DNA from 3 places in the Sphingopyxis sp. GW821-FHT10B01 genome. Region 2 is predicted to be linked to each of the others. Evidence: riboswitches for the same ligand, from Rfam matches in the RefSeq annotation. Region 2 holds a riboswitch; each other region holds the start of a gene.

Region 1 (5,153 bases), on a different contig from region 2:
CGCCGAGGGCGGCGACTTCTATCGCTTTGTCGGGCGTTGCAAGGATCTGATCATCCGCGGCGGGGTGAACATCTCGCCCGAGGAAATCGACCAGTTGCTCGGCGGCCATCCGTTGCTCACCGAGGCCTGCGTCTTTTCGCTGCCCGACCCGACGATGGGCGAGCGGATCGGCCTTGCCTATGTGCCGCGCGGTACTGACGACGTCGGGATCGGCGAGGTCGCCGACTATCTGCGCGGGCACGATCTCGCGGTGTTCAAACTGCCCGAGCGATTGTTCCGCTTCGACGCGCTGCCGCGCAACGTCACCAACAAGGTGATGCGCAGCGACGTGCGCGAAATGGCGCTCGCCACTCTCGAAAAGGAAGCCTGACATGGCGAAAGACGTCTTCATCCTCGGCGGCGCGCAGAGCGATTTCGCGCGCAACATGGAACGCGAGGGCGGCGGGTTGTTCGAGCTGTTCCGCGACGTTGCCGAAGCGGCATTCACCGCAACCGGCATCGAGCCCAAAGAGGTCGAGACCGCGCATGTCGGCAATTTTGTCGGCGAATTGTTCGCGGGACAAGGCCAGCTCGGCGGCTTCTTCGGCCATGTCCATCCCGACCTTGCGGGCATCCCGGCGTCGCGCCACGAAGCCGCCTGCGCGTCGGGCAGCATCGCGGTCCTTGCGGCCGCTGCCGAGATCGAAGCCGAGCGCTATGGCCTCGCGCTGGTGCTCGGCATCGAGCTGATGCGCAACGTCCCCGGCCAGCGCGCCGCCGAATATCTGGGCGCCGCCGCGTGGGCGGGGCGCGAGGCGCAGGAGGCGCGGTACCTGTGGCCGTATATGTTCGCGCAGGTCGCCGAGGAATATGACGAGCGCTTCGGACTCGATCGCGCCCATCTGCGCGGGATTTCCGCCAATAATTTCGCCAATGCCAAGCGCAATCCGAACGCACAGACGCGCGGCTGGGCGATGACCGACGACCATCTGGGCGAGAATGATGCGGTCAATCCGCTGATCGAGGGCAGCTTGCGCAAATCGGATTGCGGGCAGGTCACCGACGGTGCGGCGGCGATTTTTCTCGCGTCGGCGGAAGTTGCCGAAAGTGTCGCGCAGCGTAGGGGGGTTTCGATCGACACTTTCCCGCGGATCAAGGGGTGGGGGCATTCGACCGCACCGCTGCTCTATTCGACCAAGATACTGAAAAGTAAAGATAATCACTATGTCTTCCCGAGCGTGCGCAAGGCGATGATGGACGCGCTGCGCCGCGCCGAAATGCCCGATGTCTATGCATGCGACGGGGTGGAAGTGCATGATTGCTTCTCGATCACCGAATATATGGCGATCGACCATTTCGGAATCACCCCGCCGGGCGAAAGCTGGCGCGCGATCGAGGACGGGACGATCGCGCTCGGCGGCAGGCTGCCGGTCAATCCGTCGGGCGGGCTGATTGGGCTGGGCCATCCGGTCGGCGCGACAGGGGTGCGGATGCTGCTCGACAGCTGGCGACAGGTCACCGGCAACGCCGGGGACTATCAGGTCGAGGGCGCGAAGAATTTCGCGACGTTCAATGTCGGCGGCAGCGCGACGACCGCGGTCAGCTTCGTCGTCGGCGTCTGATCTTTGAACGTTTATCTTTATGATGCGGTGCGCACGCCGCGCGGCAAGGCGCGGCCCGATGGCGGGCTCGCGGCGCTGAGCCCGCAGGAGCTGGTGCGTAGCCAAGCGGCGGCGCTTGCGACACGCTGCGGCGATGTTGCACGCGCTCCCGACGCGTTGCTGCTCGGCTGCGTGACGCAGAGCGGCGCGCAGGGCGGGCATGTCGCGATGCTGGCAAAACTCCAAGCTGGGCTGCCCGACGCGACCGCGGCGCACAGCATCAACAATTATTGCGCGTCGGGCCTGTCGGCGATCGGCCAGGCGATTGCAAAGGTCGCGAGCGGCGAAGCGTCGCATATCCTCGCGGGCGGCGTCGAGTCGATGAGCCAGAGCCCCTTCCTCGGCGACCGCGCGGCCTTTTACGGCAACGACGAATTGCCCCCGCGCGCCCGCTTTGTCCCGCCCGTGCTCGCAGCCGACCGTTTGGCAAACGCCGAAGGCATAGGTCGCCCCGACCTCGACGCCGTCACCCTCGCCTCGCAGCAGAAGGCGGGCGCGGCCGAAGGCGATGCCGCGCTCCAGAAATCGCGGATCGCCACCGGGCCGCTGGCCGGCGAAGAGTGCATCCGCCCGCAAACGACGGCCGCATCGCTTGCCGCCGCCCCGCCCGCGTTCGGCGAACTGCAGCAGCAATATGCGGGCGCGCTCGAAGGCGCGACCTTCGAGGCGCTGCACAGCATCGCCCACGCGCCGCCGATCTGCGACGGCGCGGGGCTCGCGCTGGTCGGCGGCGAAGGCCTTGGCCCCTCTCCGCGCGCACGCGTCGTCGCCTTTGCCGAAAGCGGCGGCGACCCGGCCGCGTCGCTGACCGCAGGCTTTGCGGCGATGGACAAGGTGCTGACGCGCGCCGGGCTGACGCTCGCCGACTTCGACCGCATCGAGTTTATGGAAGCCTTTGCCGTCACCATCGCCAAATTCCTGCGCGACCGCGACGCCGACCCGGCGCGCGTCAATGTGAGCGGCGGCCATCTGGCGAAGGGCCATCCGATGGGCGCCAGCGGCGCGATCCTGACCTCTACCCTGCTCGACGCGCTCGATGCGTGCGGTGGTCGATACGGGCTTGTCGTGCTGACCGGCGCGATGGGTGTGGGCGCCGCGATGATCGTCGAGCGTCAATAAGCCGATTGCGCAAAACCGCGATTCCGCTATGTGCCGCGCGTGCGGGGTCTTTCCCGCGCATGATCGCACCGGTGCCCGAAAGGGCTTAAAACGGGAACACGGTGAAGGGGTTCGTCCTGACCCCCCTAAGCCGAGGCTGTCCCTGCAACTGTAAGCGGCGAGCGCGATGCACCGGTCCGAAGCTTTCGGATCAGCCACTGGGGTCACCTGGGAAGGCGTGCATCAAGCCCTGACCCGCGAGCCAGGAGACCTGCCGGCGTGGGTCGCTCAATGCCAAGGCCCAGGGAAAGGCCGCGGCACGGAGGTTTCCGTCGAGCGACGACCAAGCGGCTGGAGCCGCTTCGGTGCCGGGGCCGCAGGCATTACGCCACTTGCGATGCCGGCATCGGTCGATCGCGTCCCACGCATCGGCAGGCTCCACCTTCGTTGCCGGCGTGCGGGGAGCTTCCCATGTTGAAATTCACGACCATTTCCTTGGCTGTATTGGCGACGGCGACGCCGGCGCTTGCCGAAACAGCCGACAGCGAGCGCCCCGGCGACGAGATCATCGTCACCGCCTCACGCTCGGGTGAAGGCGTGCCCGCGAACCAGCTTGGCTCCTCGGTCACGGTCATCGACAATGAAGCGCTGCAATTGCGCCAGACGCGCGTCGTCTCCGATGTCCTGCGCGACGTGCCGGGCGTTGCGGTGACGCGCATCGGCGCGATCGGCGGGCAGACGCAGATCCGCATCCGCGGCTCCGAGAGCAACCATGTCCTCGTGCTGATCGACGGCATCGAGGCGGCCGATCCCTATCAGGGCGAATATGATTTCGGTACACTGATCGCCGATTCCGCCGCGCGTATCGAGGTGCTGCGCGGCCAGCAATCCTCGCTCTACGGCTCCGACGCGATCGGCGGCGTGATCAACTATATCACCCTGTCGGGCCGCGAAGCGCCGGGATATAGCGCGCGGATCGAGGGCGGATCGTTCGGGACGATCAGCGGCGGCGCGCGCGCCGCCGGCGCATCGGGTGCGTTCGATTATGCCATTTCGGGCAGCTATTACGGCACCGACGGCTATCCGACCGCGCGCGGCGGTACGCGCGATGTCGGGTCGGACAGCATCGGCGCGACCGCCAAGGTCAACTGGACGCCGAGCGAGGCGTTCAAACTGACCGGCGTGCTGCGTTACAGCCACACCAACGCCGACACGAACAACAGCGAGTTCGATACCAGCAGCCCGCTGTTCGGTTATACCGTCGACAGCCCCGGCGTGTATTTCAAGAATGAGGCGTTTTTCGGCCTGCTCTCGGCGCAGCTCACCGCGCTCGACGGGCGCTGGGTCAACACGCTGTCAGGTCAGTTCGCCGACACGAAGCGCAAAGGTTTCAGCCCCTTCGGCCTCGACTATGGCAACAAGGGGCAGCGCTATAAGGGCAGTTTCACCTCGGCGTTCAGCTTCGGCACCGAAGCGGTCAGGCACCGGCTGACCGGCGCGGTCGACGTCGAGCGCGAGAATTTCCAGACGCTGACCCCCGGCGGTTTTCCGGGCGAAAAGCACGCGAACAACCTGGGCGTCGTCGGGCAATATGAACTGCTCGCGGGCGACCTCTCGCTCGGCGCGTCGGTGCGGTACGACGACAACAACCGCTTCGACGATGCGACGACGTGGCGCGTGCAGGGCAGCTATCGCCTGCCGACCGGGACGCGCGTCCGCGCCGCCTATGGCACCGGCGTCAAGAACCCCGGCTTCTTCGACCTTTATGGTTTTGTCGATGGCACCTACATCGGCAACCCGAACCTGAAGCCCGAAAAGTCCAAGGGTTGGGAAGCCGGGCTGGAGCAGAGCTTTGGCGCAAACGACTGGGCCACGATCGGCGCGACCTGGTTCGATTCCAAGCTGAAGAACGAGATCTTCATCGACTATCCGCCGCCGAATTTCGACGCGACGCCGGGGAACCGCACCACCGATAGCAAGCAGCACGGCATCGAAGCCTTTGTCAGCGCGCGGCCAATCCCGCAGATCCGGTTCGATCTGGCGTACACATGGCTCAAGGCCGAGGAAAATGGCGTACGCGAGGCGCGTCGGCCAAAGCATGTGGCGAGCCTCAACACCACGGTGTTCAGCACCGATCAGCGTTTTTCGGGCACGCTGACCGTCCGCTACAATGGCCGGACCGACGACTTCGCTTTCACCGACCCCAGCTATATTCCGGTGACGGTGTCGATGAAGGAATATGTGCTGGTGAACCTTGGTGCCGATTATAAATTGTCGGAGCGTTTCGCGATCTATGGCCGCGTCGAAAATCTGTTCGGCGAAAATTATGAGGAGGTCTTCAGCTTCGCCACCCCGGGCCGCGCGGCCTATGGCGGCGTGCGGGTGACCTTCTGATGAAACCCCGCACCGACGCCG
Region 2 (5,153 bases):
GATGTGTCGGACCATGACGTCAAGATCCACGACTGGATCAGCGTGCCGTGGGGCGTCGTGTCGCTGACCGAACATGCGCCGCTTCCCGATGACAGCCTGGCCGGGCGCCAGGCCGCCTATGCCCATATGCGTGAGGTTACCCGCGATGCCTTTTCCGCCTTTGCCGACCGCGCCGGGCAGTTTGCCGGACAGAAGCTGCGTCTGCTCGGGACCAGCGGCACGGTGACCACGCTCGCCAGTGTCTTCCTCGACCTGCCGCGCTATGACCGCCGCGCCGTCGACGGGCTGGTCGTCCCGTCGGACGCGATGCGCGATATCAGCCGCCGCCTCGCCGATGCGAGCATTGCCGACCGCGCCGAGATCGCCTGCATCGGCCGCGAGCGTGCCGATCTGGTCGTCGCGGGCTGTGCAATCCTCGAAAGCATCATCGACCTGTGGCCCGCCGTACGCGTCGGCGTCGCCGATCGCGGTATCCGCGAGGGTATCTTGCGCACGCTGGCGATGCAGGGCCGCGATATTCCCGTGACCCGCCGCGAGTATCGCAAATGAGCACCGGAAGCGGCAAAGGCGGAAGCGGCCGGGGCGGCCTGCACGTGCGGGTCAAGACCGCGAAAAAGCGGAGCGTCTCGTCGACGCGCTGGCTGCAACGGCAATTGAACGACCCTTATGTCCGCCGCGCGCAGGCCGAGGGCTATCGGTCGCGCGCTGCGTATAAGTTGATCGAGCTCGACGAGAAATTCGGTTTTATCAAAAGAGCGCGCGCCGTTGTCGATCTGGGCATCACGCCGGGTGGCTGGTCGCAGGTCGTCCGCAAGGCGAATCCGCGCGCGCGCGTCGCGGGGATCGACCTTTTGCCATGCGAGCCGATCGAGGGAGTCGAGATCCTCGAGATGGACTTTATGGACGATGCAGCGCCCGACGCGCTGATCGAGGCGCTCGGCAGCGCCCCCGACCTCGTCATTTCGGACATGGCGGCGAACACCGTCGGCCACCAGCAGACCGACCATCTGCGCACGATCGGGCTGGCCGAAACCGCCGCCGATTTCGCGGTGCAGACCTTGCTGCCCGGCGGCGCTTTTGTCGCCAAGGTGTTTGCAGGCGGCGCGGACCACACGCTGCTGACGCTGCTCAAGCGGCATTTCACGACGGTGAAGCACGCGAAACCGCCGGCGAGCCGCAAGGGATCGCCCGAGCTCTATGTTATCGCGCAGGGTTTCAAAGGGCGTCAGGGTGCGGAAGAAACGGACGCCGAATAGAGGCAAAGCGATTTGAACGAGCCGGGGGACATGATCGATGGGTAAGACGAGGCAGTCGGTCGCGGCTGTAACGCTCGCAGCGCTGATGCTGGCATCGTGCGGCGGCGGCGGTGGGTCGGGCACCGGAGGAAGCGGTGGCCCGGTTACCGTCACTCCGACGCCAACTCCGACGCCCACACCGACCGCAAATTGCGCGCTCGCGTCGCGTCAGGCCTTTGCCAAAGCCGTCATCGACGAATGGTATCTGTTCCCCAATGATGTCGCGAGCGGCGTCAGTCCCGCGAGCCATGGCAACGTCCAATCCTATATCGACGCGCTGGTCGCGCCCGCGCGCGCGCTGAACAAGGACCGGTTTTTCACCTACATCACCTCGATCGCCGAAGAAAATGCCTTCTACGCCAGCGGGTCGAGCGCGGGTCTCGGCGTCCGCATGGTCTATGATGCCGTGAACCAGCGCATCGTCATCGCCGAGGCCTATGAAGGCGCACCCGCCTTTGCTGCGGGCATCGACCGCGGAACCGCGATCGTCGCGATCGGCACCAACAGCAGCAATTTGCGCAGCACTTCGAGCATCGTCGCCGCCGAAGGAACCGCAGGCCTTACCAATGCGCTCGGTCCCAACGATCCGGGGGTCAGCCGTGTTCTGCGTATTACCGACGCCAGCGGCACCCGCGATGTCACGGTGGCAAAGGCCGACTATTCGCTCGACCCGGTTTCCGACCGCTACGGCGCCAAAATTATCGCCGAGGGCGGTCGCAATTACGGCTATCTCAATTTGCGCACCTTTATCTCGTCGGCGGATCCGCAGCTGCGCGCGGCCTTCCTGAATTTCCGCAATCAGGGTGTCACCGACGTCATCATCGACTTCCGCTATAATGGCGGCGGGCTCGTTTCGACGGCCGAGCTGATAGGCGACCTGCTCGGGCGCAACCGGTCGTCGAGCGAGATATTCTCGCAAATGAACTTCCGGCCGTCGAAGGCATCCGGCAACAATGAAACGCGCTATTTTGCCGCACAACCCGAATCGATCGCCCCGACACGAATCGCCTTCATCGGCACCGGATCGACCGCGTCGGCGAGCGAACTCGTGATCAATTCGATGCTGCCCTATCTCGGCACCAACATGACGCTGGTCGGCAGCAACACCTATGGCAAGCCGGTCGGCCAGATCGCGCTCGACAAAGCCGAATGCGACGACCGGATGCGTGTCATCGCCTTTGCGACGGGCAATTCGGCCGGCGCGAGCGCCTATTATGACGGACTGGCCCCGAAAATCGCGAACAGCTGCGCCGCGGGCGACGATCTGAGCCTGCCGCTCGGCGATCCGCGCGAAGCGTCGGTCCGCGCGGCGATCAATTTCCTTTCGGGCACCGCGTGCACGACACGCATCGCCGATGCCAGCACCGGCGCCGCGGCGCGGAGCAGCCGCGCCGTGGCGCCGGCGAGGCAGGAAATGCTGATGGCCGAACAACCGAGCGCAGCGCAGCGCGACCTGCCGGGGCTGTTCTAGGATCGTACCGCTTCAATCGGGATCGTGCCGACGGTTGCACTGCAACAATTGACCGCAGCCGCAAAATGCGGCTAACGGCCGCGGCAAGCGACTGGTTCCCCGGCGACGGGGATAATAGGGAACGGGAAAACCCCGGCTGCCCCTGCAACTGTACGCGGCGAGCCATCGGCCACTTGCCATTGGGATTTCGGTCCCGAGAAGGCGGTCGACCGGCGCTGACCCGCAAGCCAGGAGACCTGCCCGTCGCCGTCGTCTTTCGCGCGGACAGGGTGTTCCGGGCGGACGGGGGTAAACCCGCATGACGACAAGTCTGGCCGCGTTCGCGCGCGGGCTCGATGTCGTGCGTCCCCAACGGACAACCGCATCGATTCCGCGCGCGTGGGCGGCATTGTCGATGGGGTATCCAATGTTCAAGTTTGTTTTCCGAAGTTCGATCTGCCTTGCCGCCGTGGCGGCATCCTCCGCGGCGTCCGCCGACGAGGCGTCCACCGCGCATGCCGTCGCCGCCGATGGCGACAGCATCATCGTCACCGCGACGCGCGCGCCGCTGACGCTCGACGAAGTGCCCGCCTCGATCGCCGTGCTCGACAAGGACGCGATCGACCGCGCGCAGGATATCGGCGTCACCGAGCTTCTGCTCCGCACACCGGGCATCAGCATTTCGCGCAACGGCGGCTATGGCACGTCGACATCGCTCCGCATCCGCGGCGCCGAGTCCGATCATACCGTTGTCGTGATCGACGGGGTGAAGCTCAACGATCCCTCGTCGACCGGCGGCGGCTTCAATTTCACCAATTTGCTCGCCGGCGACATTTCGCGGATCGAAGTGCTGCGCGGGCCGCAGTCGATCCTGTGGGGCAGCCAGGCGATCGGCGGGGTGGTCAATGTTGTGACCGCGTCGCCCGAAAAATCGATCGAAGGCAGCTTCGATCTTGAAGCCGGATCGCGCGAAACGGTGAATGCGCGCGCCGCGATCGGCGGCCGCACCGGTCCGTTGAGCTGGCGCATCGGCGGTCAGCGTTTCACCACCGACGGCGTCTCGTCGCACGCCAGGGCGTTCGGCGGGGTCGAGCGCGACGGCTATCGCAACCAGAGCGTTTCGGGTCGCGCCGAACTGGCGCTGGCCGACAATGTCAGCGTCGACGTGCGCGGCTATTATTCGAGCGGCCGCGTCGAATTCGACGGCTTCAACGTCGACAGCAATGATTACGGGCAGAACAAGGAGTTCGTCGGCTATGCGGGGCTGAATGTCGACCTCGTCGGCGGACGCTTCCGCAACCGCGTCGCTTTTGCCTATACCGACACCAACCGCGACAATTTCAACCCCGACCGCGCGCGGCCGCAGAGCTTCGAGGCCGACGGCAAGAACAAACGCTGGGAATATCAGGGCAGCTTCGACATCTCCGACCGCATCACCGCGATCTTCGGGGTCGAGAATGAGCGTTCGGATTTCCGCAGCCGCTCGCCCGCGGCGTCGCTTGCAACGCCGGTTCCGGCTTTTGCACGCGGCAAGGCCGAGCTGACGAGCGTTTATGGCCAGCTCAGCGTCGAACCGGTCGACGGGTTGACGCTCAATGGCGGCGTTCGTTACGACGATCACGATCGCTACGGCGGCCAGACTTTGTTCGCCGCAGGCGGCGTGTGGCGGCTCTCCACCGGGACCGTCCTGCGCGCGAGCTATGGCGAAGGCTTCAAGGCGCCGTCGCTGTATCAGCTGTTCAGCGAATATGGGAATGTCGCGCTCGATCCCGAGGCAGCGCATGGCTGGGAAGCCGGCATCGAACAGCATCTGTTCGATTCCAGGCTGGTCGTCGGCGCGACCTGGTTCGACCGCAAGACGACGAACCAGATCATCTATAACAGCTGTTCGTCGACGACGACCAACCCGATGTGCTTCGTGCCGGGCAATCCGACGACGCGGCGCTTCGGCTATTATTCGAACGTTTCGCGCAGCGAAGCGCATGGCATCGAAGCCGCAGCCGCGCTGACCCTCGGCGGACTGAAGCTCGACGGCAATTACAGCTGGATCGTCGCCGAGGATCGCTCGCCCGGCACCGCTAATTTCGGCAAATGGCTGCCGCGCCGTCCGCGTCAGACCGCCAATGCGTCGGCGAGCTACGGCTTCGATTTCGGGCTCGAACTCGGCGCGGCGGTGCGCTGGTCGGGCAAAAGCTACGACAATGCGAGCAACGCCCAGCGGCTCGACGATTATACGCTCGTCGACCTGCGCGCCGAATATGCGCTGGCGGACAATGTGAAGCTGTTCGCCCGCGCCGAAAATGTCTTCGACGAGCAATATATGACCGCCTTCCGCTATGGGTCGCTCGGCCGCAGCATCTACGCCGGCATCCGGGGGCGCTTCTGATGGCGGCGCTGTCGCAGCGCGG
Region 3 (5,153 bases), on a different contig from region 2:
TCGAGCGGCGGGTCGTCGGGCGGCGGGTCGAGCGGCGGTGCGGTGCCGGTGCCCGAGCCGGGGATGTTCGGGCTGTTCGGGCTGGGCGTCGGCGGATTGATCCTGTGGCGCCGCCGCCGGGCAAAGCGCGGCGGCGACGCCTGACACTCAGCTTTCGAGCGGCCGCACCGCGCGCGGCCGCCTGTCCGGCCCCACCGCGACAAAGATAAACACCGCCTGCGTGACCTTGTTGTCCTCGTCGGCGTGACGGTCGCGGGCCCAGGCTTCGACTTCGACGTGCATCGAGGTGCGGCCTACCTGCACGAGGCGCCCGAAGACGGACACCTCGTCGCCGACGAAGACGGGACGGTGGAAGGTCATGCCTTCCACCGAGATCGTCACCGCGCGGCCGCGCGCGTGGCGCGAGGCCACCGAGGAGGCGGCAAGGTCCATCTGCGCCATCAGCCAGCCGCCGAAAATATCGCCATAGACATTGGCGTTGGCGGGCATCGCGGTGACGCGGACGGCGGGCTGGCCGGTGGGCATGGCCGCCTCAGTTTGCATCATAGGCCTCCTTGATGCGGGCTTTCGTCCGCATCGCCTGCGCGGCGGCGACCATGGCGACGAGCGCGGGACGCACCTCGTCCCACTTGCGCGTCTTGAGCCCGCAATCGGGGTTTACCCAGATCTGCTGCGGCGGGACATGCTTGCCGGCGAGGGTGAGAAGGTCGGTCATCTCGCGCTCGGCCGGGATGCGCGGGCTGTGAATGTCGTAGACGCCGGGGCCGACTTCATTCGGATAGGCATAGCTGGCGAAGGCGTCGAGCAGCTCCATTTGCGACCGCGCAGTCTCGATCGAGATGACGTCGGCGTCCATCGCGCCGATCGCGCGGATGATGTCGTTGAACTCCGAATAGCACATATGCGTATGGATCTGCGTGTCGTCGCGCACGCCCGACGACGCGATGCGGAAGCTTTCGACCGCCCAGTCCAGATAATGCTGCCATTCGCTGCGGCGAAGGGGGAGGCCTTCGCGGAGCGCCGCCTCGTCGATCTGGATGATCGCGGCGCCGGCGGCCTCGAGATCCTGCACCTCGTCGCGGATCGCGAGCGCGATCTGGCGGCAGCTGGTCTCGCGCGGCTGATCGTCGCGGACGAAGGACCAGTTGAGGATCGTGACGGGGCCGGTGAGCATGCCCTTCACGGGCAAGCCGGTCTGGTCCTGTGCATAGCGCCACCAGTCGACGGTCATCGGCGCGGGGCGCGAGACGTCGCCATAGAGGATGGGCGGACGGACGCAGCGCGAGCCATAGCTTTGCACCCAGCCGGCGCGGGTGAAGGCGAAGCCGGCGAGCTGCTCGCCGAAATATTGCACCATGTCGTTGCGCTCGAACTCGCCGTGGACGAGGACGTCGAGCCCGATCTCCTCCTGCCATTTGACCGCGGCACGCGTTTCGATGCGGAGATATTGGTCGTAGGCGGCATCGTCGATCTCGCCCTTGATGTGCGCGGCGCGCGCCTTGCGGACCTCGGGAGTCTGCGGGAAGCTGCCGATCGTCGTCGTCGGATAGGCGGGGAGGGCGAGGCGCTTGTGTTGCGCGTCGCGGCGGGTCGCGAAGGGCGAGGTGCGGTTGGTGGCGGCCGCGTCGAGCGCGGCGAGGCGCTGCGCAACCGCGGGATCGTGGATCTTAGGCGAGGTCTGGCGCGCGACCGCGGCGATGCGCGAGGCCGAGAAGGCGGCGAAGCTCGCGTCCTCGCCTTCGTTGAGCGCTTTCGCGAGCGCGGCGAGTTCCTCGATCTTTTGCACCGCGAAGCTCAGCCACTGGGCGATTTCGGGATCGAGTGACGTTTCGAGCGCGAGGTCGACGGGGGTGTGGAGGAGCGAGCAGGAGGGCGCGAGAATGAGGTCGCGTTTGCCGGCCAGTTCCTTGAGGCGCCAGTAGAGGTCGGGGAGGTTCGCGCGCCAGATGTTGCGGCCGTCGATGACGCCGAGCGAGAGCAGGACGTGCGGCTGAAGTTTTGCCAGTGCGGGTTCGAGCTGTTCGGGCGCGCGAACGAGGTCGATGTGGAGGCCGTGGACGGGGAGGTCGGCGACGAGTCCCAGATTGTCGCCGAGGCCGCCGAAGTAAGTGGTGAGCATGAGTTTGGGGCCGCGGGTCGCGAGGCGGGCGTAGGCGCGTTCGAAGGCGGTGCGCTGTTCGGCCGAGAGATCGAGGACGAGGCAGGGCTCGTCGATCTGCACCCATTCGGCGCCTTGTTTCGCGAGGCGAGCGAGGATTTCGGCATAGGTGTCGAGCAGCTGCGGCAGCAATGCGAGCGGTTCGACCGCCTTGCCCTTGGCGAGCATCAGATAGCTGACGGGGCCGAGGAGGACGGGGCGGGTGTTGTAGCCGAGCGCCCTGGCTTCCTCAAACTCGTCGAAAATCTTGGTCGAGGCGATCTTGAAGACCTGACCTGCCGTGAGTTCGGGGACCATGAAATGATAGTTGGTGTCGAACCATTTGGTCATTTCCTGCGCGGTGGTGTCGTGGGCGTGGCCGCAGGCGGACGGCCCCTGGGCACCGCGCGCCATCGCGAAATAGAGGTCGGGATCGACGCTCTCGCCCGCCCAGTCGTAGCGCGGCGGGATCGCGCCGATCAGCGCGCTGGTGTCGAGAACATGATCGTAGAGCGAGAAGTCGTTCGAGGGCAGGATGTCGGCGCCGAGCGCTTTCTGCCGCGTCCAGTGCAGCGCGCGGAGGCCCGATGCCGCGGTCTGCAGTTCGGCGAGATTGGTCTTGCCTGCCCAATAGCTTTCGAGCGCGAATTTGAGCTCGCGGCGGAGGCCGATGCGGGGAAAGCCGAGGGTGGCGACGCTGACAGTCATTTCTTCAAGCACCTTGCAAGGGGCAAGGCGCCGGACAGACGCGTACGCACGGGACCCCGCGCCCGCAAAGCAAGGGTCGGGCGCAGCCATGCATGCGGCCTGACCGGACACCCCGCCGGAGGACGTATCTGACGAGGCAGGTCTCCTGGCTCACGGATCGACGCGGCGGTCTGGCCTTCCCGGTCCCTTGCCGGACCAGTGACACGTATCGACCGCCGCTCACCGCTTACAGTTGCGGGGGCAGCGCCGGCCTTGCCCCTCTCGAGACGCACCGGCTTCCCGTCTTAGCTCCACGCCCGGGTAGCGGACGCGGAGAACCTCGACAGGGTGAAGAATAGACCGCGCCCGGCCGTTGTCAAGTCAGATATAAAGATTTCTTTATATGTGGCTCCGGCGGCGAATATTGCAAATGATTTGCAATCTCTCTATCGGCACGCCCGAAAGGGTGTTGAGAATGATTCGCAAGATGATGATGGGCTCGGCGGTGGCTCTGGCCATGGCGCCGATGGCGGCAGCGGCGGAAGAGGCGGCAGCGGAGGATTCCGCGGCAATCGACGAGATCGTCGTCACCGGCCGCGCGTCGCAGCTTTATCGCATCGAGGAAACCGCGAGCGGCAAGATGCCGACCGAGCCGCTGGCCTCGTCGCAGTCGATCACCGTCATCACCTCGCAACTGATCGAGGATCAGGGCGCGCGCGACGCGCAGGACCTGTACCGGAACATCTCGGGGGTCAGCGTCTTTTCCTATGCCGGCGTGACCGCGCGCGGTTTCCGCCAGCAGGAGAATTTCTACGACGGGCTGCGCGGCGATCCCTATATCGGCTTTGCCGTCCCGCAGCTGTTCAACATCGAGCGCGTCGAGTTTCTGAAGGGACCCGCGGGCATGCTCTATGGCCAGAGCGCGCCGGGCGGATTGTTCAACTATGTGACCAAGAAGCCGTCGCAGACCTTTGCCGGGTCGGTGAAGATCGTCGGCGGGACCGGGGATCGTTACGGCGGGCAGGTCGAGGTAACCGGACCGGTCAATGACGTCATTTCGCTGCGCGGCGGCGCCTTTTTCGAGGATCGCAACCTGCCGCGCACGCACGCGGGCAACAAATCGCTGCTGCTCGACGGCGGGGTCACCTTCGACCTCGGGATCGCGAAGCTGACTGCGCAGGTGTGGCGGATCGAGCAGGATCTGGCGGCGAACCGCCTGCGCGGGATCGCGGTCGATAACGACGGCCATTTCCTCGCCGACCGCCGCTGGAACCACAATGAGCCGAGCGATTTCCTGAAGCTGCGCTCGACCGCGTTCCAGGGCAAACTGGAGCTGGAGCCGACCGACAATCTGCATGTCGACCTGACCGCGCGGCGCATCGACGCGACTGAAACGCAGAAATATCACGAGCCGATCACCTTGCTCGACCGCAACCGCGATGGCCGTTTCGATGCGGTGGCGCGCCAGTATCGCGACCAGCTTCGCGACAGTAGCATCTGGTCGTTCGGCGGCAATGCCGTCTGGTCGGCGCGCTTTTCGGATGTGATTTCGAACCGCGTTCTTGCGGGGTTCGATTACAGCACCGACGACGGAATTTCGCTGGCGTCGCAGCTCACCGGCCGCGCGACCCCGGCCGCGGGTCTGCCGTGTCCGCTGGATTTCGTGAACCCCGTCTACAAGGCGTGCGATCCGGCCAAATATATTATGCCGGCGCAGACGCGGACGACGAGCGAGACCAAGCGCCGGGGATTCTATGCCCTGAACGAGTTGACCATCGGGCGGCTGGTCGCGGTGGCGGGCATCCGCACCGACCGTTTCGAGGATATCGCGATCGCCGCGAACGGCGCACGCACCGGTTTCAAGGGCAGCGACGAGACCTATCGCCTTGGCCTCGTCTGGCGCGTGCGCGACGATATCTCGCTGTTCACCCAATATGCGACGAGTTTCGAACCGCAATCGGCGTCGGCGCAGGATCCGCGCGCGGGCGGTCCCTTCGCCCCGACAACCGGCGACATGATCGAAGGCGGGATCAAGACCGCACTGCTCGGGGGGCGGGTCCAGAGCAGCCTGTCGATATACCAGATCAAGCGCCAGAATCTGCTCCAGTCCGATCCGCGCGGCGACCCCGAAGGCGACGGCATCAACAATATGATCGCATTCGGCGAAGTGACGTCGAAGGGGTTCGACCTCGACGTCGCGGCCGACCTGACCGACAATTGGGTGCTGACGGTGACCTATGCGTTCAACGATACGCGGATTACGAAGGATAATGGCCGGACCCCGCCGACCAACTCGGTGCCGAGCGGGCGTTTTGCGAATGCACCGAAA

Evidence for each region. Region 2 has a riboswitch for cobalamin ahead of AC07NV_RS08290 (TonB-dependent receptor plug domain-containing protein). Riboswitches for the same ligand answer to the same signal wherever they lie in the genome.
Region 1: linked by a shared signal. The riboswitch ahead of AC07NV_RS01235 (TonB-dependent receptor plug domain-containing protein) and the one ahead of AC07NV_RS08290 (TonB-dependent receptor plug domain-containing protein) in region 2 are both predicted to bind cobalamin.
Region 3: linked by a shared signal. The riboswitch ahead of metE (5-methyltetrahydropteroyltriglutamate--homocysteine S-methyltransferase) and the one ahead of AC07NV_RS08290 (TonB-dependent receptor plug domain-containing protein) in region 2 are both predicted to bind cobalamin.

Annotation. Positions count from the first base shown of each region.
Region 1 is NZ_JBWKNS010000001.1:285,649-290,801, forward strand. Features, by position in the region: gene AC07NV_RS01220 (class I adenylate-forming enzyme family protein) at 1-370, shown strand, start outside; gene AC07NV_RS01225 (acetyl-CoA acetyltransferase) at 372-1,601, shown strand; gene AC07NV_RS01230 (acetyl-CoA C-acyltransferase) at 1,605-2,759, shown strand; cobalamin riboswitch at 2,813-3,031, shown strand; gene AC07NV_RS01235 (TonB-dependent receptor plug domain-containing protein) at 3,210-5,132, shown strand; gene cobO (cob(I)yrinic acid a,c-diamide adenosyltransferase) at 5,132-5,153, shown strand, end outside.
Region 2 is NZ_JBWKNS010000002.1:804,377-809,529, reverse strand. Features, by position in the region: gene AC07NV_RS08305 (Ppx/GppA phosphatase family protein) at 1-549, shown strand, start outside; gene AC07NV_RS08300 (RlmE family RNA methyltransferase) at 546-1,256, shown strand; gene AC07NV_RS08295 (S41 family peptidase) at 1,294-2,766, shown strand; cobalamin riboswitch at 2,842-3,024, shown strand; gene AC07NV_RS08290 (TonB-dependent receptor plug domain-containing protein) at 3,173-5,131, shown strand; gene AC07NV_RS08285 (hypothetical protein) at 5,131-5,153, shown strand, end outside.
Region 3 is NZ_JBWKNS010000001.1:155,106-160,258, reverse strand. Features, by position in the region: gene AC07NV_RS00640 (choice-of-anchor A family protein) at 1-144, shown strand, start outside; gene AC07NV_RS00635 (acyl-CoA thioesterase) at 148-546, opposite strand; gene metE (5-methyltetrahydropteroyltriglutamate--homocysteine S-methyltransferase) at 533-2,845, opposite strand; cobalamin riboswitch at 2,964-3,182, opposite strand; gene AC07NV_RS00625 (TonB-dependent siderophore receptor) at 3,300-5,153, shown strand, end outside.